Regions from separate parts of the Sphingomonas sp. NPDC079357 genome, predicted to be linked through region 1. Evidence: predicted binding sites of a transcription regulator. Region 1 holds the regulator's gene; the other holds the start of a gene.
What was found. Region 1 encodes LexA, which represses DNA repair genes until DNA is damaged. Its sites were predicted from a motif close to GTTCCNCNCTTGTTCT; they were not measured.
Positions count from the first base shown of each region.

Region 2: a site for LexA is predicted at 857-872, ahead of ACI2JO_RS11480 (ATP-dependent helicase). Genes of this name have one in related genera too.

Region 1 covers NZ_JBJDOM010000001.1:416,638-418,837, forward strand. The annotation lists gene ACI2JO_RS01840 (molybdopterin molybdotransferase MoeA) at 1-728, shown strand, start outside; gene lexA (transcriptional repressor LexA) at 787-1,449, shown strand; gene ACI2JO_RS01850 (ComEC/Rec2 family competence protein) at 1,668-2,200, opposite strand, start outside.
Region 2 covers NZ_JBJDOM010000002.1:526,086-528,285, reverse strand. The annotation lists gene ACI2JO_RS11480 (ATP-dependent helicase) at 1-779, opposite strand, end outside; gene ACI2JO_RS11475 (UrcA family protein) at 1,060-1,383, shown strand; gene ACI2JO_RS11470 (hypothetical protein) at 1,669-1,869, shown strand; gene ACI2JO_RS11465 (inorganic phosphate transporter) at 1,952-2,200, shown strand, end outside.

The DNA of each region.
Region 1 (2,200 bases):
GCCTTACCCCCGCCCGGCTCGCGGTCGCCGCGACCGGCGGAGTCGCGCGGATCGCGGTCGCGCGCCCGGTCCGCGTCGCGCTCGCCGCGACCGGCGACGAACTGGTCGAACCCGGCACCTCCGGCGACGCGCTCCCCGAATCAAACCGCCTGCTGCTGCGCGCCTTGCTCGCGGGCACCGGCGTCGAGATCGTCGACCTCGGCATCCTCCCCGACCGGCTCGACCGGCTGACCGAGGCCTTCGCCACTGTCAACGCCGATGTTCTCGTCACCACCGGCGGCGCCTCGGTCGGCGACCACGATCTTGTCCGCCCGGCGCTGCTCGCGGCGGGCACGACGCTCGATTTCTGGCGAATTGCGCTGCGCCCGGGCAAGCCGATGCTCGCCGGGCGACGCAGCGACATGGCGGTGGTCGGGCTGCCCGGCAATCCGGTGTCGGCGTTCGTCACCGCCTTGCTGTTCGTCCGCCCGCTCGTCGCGCATCTCAGCGGCGCGAAGGACCCATTCCCATCGGTTTCCCGCGCCTTGCTCGGCGAGGACCTCCCCGCCAACAACGAGCGGACCGATTATCTGCGCGCCGAATTGCGCGACGGTCGCGCCTATGCCTCGACCATCCAGGACAGCTCGATGCTGCGCACGCTGGCGCGCTCGACCTGCCTGATCGTGCGCGATCCACACGCCCCCGCGGCCCGCGCCGGCGACTCGGCGGAAATCCTGATGATCGCTTGACGGACAGCGCTATGTTCCATAAAGGTTCGCAATCCGTTCACTAGGAAGGCGCCCGGACATGCTGACGCGCAAGCAGCACGAGCTGATCTGCTTCATCGAGGACCGCCTCGCCGACACGGGCGTCTCGCCCTCGTTCGAGGAGATGAAGGACGCGCTGGAGCTGAAGAGCAAGTCGGGAGTCCACCGCCTCATCAGCGCGCTCGAGGAGCGCGGCTATCTGCGCCGCCTCCCTAACCGCGCCCGCGCGCTCGAGGTCATCAAGGCGCCCGAGCGTGGCCCGGAGGCGAAGCGCCCCGCGCCGCCCTCGGTCAAGCGCACCATGCCCGAACCCGCCAACGACGTGGTCGAGATCCCGCTCCACGGCCGGATCGCCGCCGGTGTGCCGATCGAGGCGTTCGAGGGGTCAACGATGCTCCCGGTGCCCGCGGCGCTGCTCGGGGCGGGCGAGCATTTTGCGCTCGAGGTGGCGGGCGACTCGATGGTCGAGGCCGGCATCTTTGACGGCGACTATGCGCTGATCCGCCGTCAGGAAGTCGCGCGCGACGGCGAGATCGTGGTGGCGCTGATCGAGGACAGCGAGGCGACGCTCAAATACTTCCGTCACGAAGGCGCGATGATCCGTCTAGACCCCGCCAATCGCGCCTACGACCCGCAACGCTACGCCCCCGCGCAGGTCCGCGTACAGGGCAAGCTCGCCGGCCTGCTCCGCCGCTACTCGTAAAGCGCGCCACTGCCACCCAAATGTCGCCCCGGACTTGATCCGGGGCCCCGCTCCTTCGTGCTCCTGAATTAGCGCGCATAGGCGCAACCTTCGCAAACATCGAAGTGCCCGCGCGTCCTTCGCGCCGCCCTTACCTGCCACCCCGGCGAACGCCAGGGCCAAGTTGGGCGAATATTTGCAATGATATACGACGGCCCGCCAACTGCACCCTGGCCCGCTCAACGATCACACTGCCATCCGCCAGCGCTCGGTGCCGCAAGCGACCATCGTTTCTGGTCCGACCGCTCAACAGGCAACATCGACAACCACCCTGCCAACATCGGCAACGCTTTTGCCGCTTGCCGTGCTTCATGCTCACCACCGACGAGCCACGGATGCGCATCCCCCACCGCCCGCACCGTCGCGACCCGCCCGGTCGCAAACGTCACTCGCACCCCGCCGGTTCTCACCAGCGTCGCCCGGTCGAGCGTCAACCACCTGCCCCGACAGCCACGCGGCAGCCGCCGCTCGCTGACCACCACATCCGCGCGTCGACACAGTGGTATCAGCGCGTTAGCCGGCAACAGATACTGGCTGCGCGTCGCCAGCACCCGCCAGACGCGCCCTTTCACGTGTCGAACCATCCAGCACAGATCGCGATTGCACCGCGCCGCTCGCGCCCCGCTCAGCAACTCTGGTTCGCCGTCCAGTCCACCTGCCTCGGCGAGCAGATCGCGAACATAATCCCCTGTACGATCACGCAAAATCGCCA
Region 2 (2,200 bases), on a different contig from region 1:
TTGGCGCCAGGAAAGTCTTTCTCAAACTTCAGGATGTTTTCGACTTGTGCACCCCGCCAGGAATAGATCGATTGATCATCGTCACCGACACAGCAGATATTACGGCGCTCCTGCGCCAGCAGACGTAGCCAGAGGTACTGAACTGAGTTCGTGTCCTGATACTCGTCCACCATTATGTAGCGAAATCGCTGCTGATAATGTTCAAGCACGCCACGATCGCGCTTGAGGATCGTCAGGACGTGGAGCAGCAGATCGCCAAAATCGCAGGCGTTCACTGCCTTCAGGCGATCCTGATATTGCTGGTACAGTTCACCGCCGCGCCCGTTGGCGTAGCGTTCGCTTTCACCGGCCTCGATATCGGCGGGGATCAGCCCCTTGTTTTTCCACTCGTCGATCAACCCAGCCAGCGAACGCGCCGGGAAGCGCTTCTCATCGATGTCCGCCGCGACAATCAGCTGCTTCAGCAAGCGCAATTGGTCATCGGTATCGAGGATCGTGAAATTACTCTGCAGCCCTACCAGCTCAGCATGACGACGCAGCATTTTGGCGCCGATCGCGTGGAAGGTGCCCAGCCACGGCATCCCTTCCACCGCATCGCCGACCAGCCGTCCGACCCGCTCACGCATCTCGCGCGCGGCCTTGTTCGTAAAGGTGACAGACAGAATTTCCGACGGATATGCGCGCCGGGTCCACAACAGATGCGCCAAGCGGGCGGTTAAGGCGGCAGTCTTCCCCGTTCCCGCGCCCGCCAGCACCAGCACCGGACCATCAGTGGTCATCACCGCCTCGCGTTGCGGAGTATTGAGGCTAGCCAGGTACGGCGGCTCGTGCGTTACGGCTGAAAGATCGGTCACGCCGAACAGGTAGGGAACGCACGTGCTGCGGGCAAGCGAAACGGCGTTTTGTTACAGTCATGGAAGCGTCGTTGCCGGGCCGTACGACAGTAAGAACGACGACGTAGAGCCGGCACGTCGGCAGTATGCCGCTTCGGTACTCGCCCGCGCCACGCGTAGAAGCGACGCATGATGCCGCCGTCGGCTCCTCGCAGGGGTTATGTCAATGAGCCGCTTAGATCGGGCTGCGCTTGCGGCCACCCTCATGCTCGTCGTGTCGCCGACCGCCGCCTCGGCCCAGCAGGATTTTGCTCTGCTCACGGCACGAATCGCGATCTGTGATCTCGATCGTGGAACCACCGCAGGGCAGCAGCGATTGGGTTTGCGCGTTCGCCACGCTGCCAGCAGGATCTGTAGCACACCTGTTGACATCCGTGATTGGCCCGATGTGCTTCGTTGCCAGACCGAGATGCGCCGCGTTTTGCAAGTCCGGCTCGCCGCGCTCGTTGGCGAGCGCAGGATCAAACCGGCCGCGGTCTCCCGGCACTGATATCGTGAAAAGAACCGGACATCGTCATGGATCGTCCAGTTCTTGCAATGATTTTTAGAACGCGACGTGGGGAAGATAATTAAAGCACGAGGATGCCATGGCGTAACCGGACCATGTCATTGTGCCAAAGTTCACTACTCAGCGGATGGCTCTGTCGAGCATCATGCACTCTGTCACTGCACGAACGCCGGCGCTGGTCCGGCGTGCCGATGGTCGGCTAAATGACCTTTCGCAACGATCAGGTCACCGTATCGGGCGCGATAAGCAGCTATGCATCGTCCGAGCATGGCCTGTGCCACGTGTGACACCGGCCTCTCTTCTCGCAATCCTCATGTGATGTCGGGCCTTGTCGATATTCAAAGCGGCACGCTGGACGTAGCCGAGAATCATGCACCTGCTGTGCAGATCATACTCAAAGAATGGCTCGCTTGGCTTGACCGGGTCGCCGCGCTCTCCGTCTTCAACACCTACCCGGGCAAGGAGTGACTGTCCTGACGCCGATCAGCATGGCCCGGATCGCCGATCGGTCATCAAACTGTCACGCTATGCGCCGACAGCACGACTCGTCATGGCATCAAATGTCCTAGAGGCGTCACCCTCGTCACCGCCCGCGGCGACGCGCTCATTCGACGGCCCGGTGCATCCCGTGGCCCGCTTCGCCTTTCTGGCGATCGTGCTCGTCGGCTTTGTTTATGCCGGGATCAGCGTCTTGATCGACACGCAGCAGGTCGGCGAGCAACTCGCCCTCGGTGTATTCGCCTTTCTCGGCCTGGCGCTGCTGATCGCGCTGGGGTTCGAGTTCGTCAACGGCTTTCAC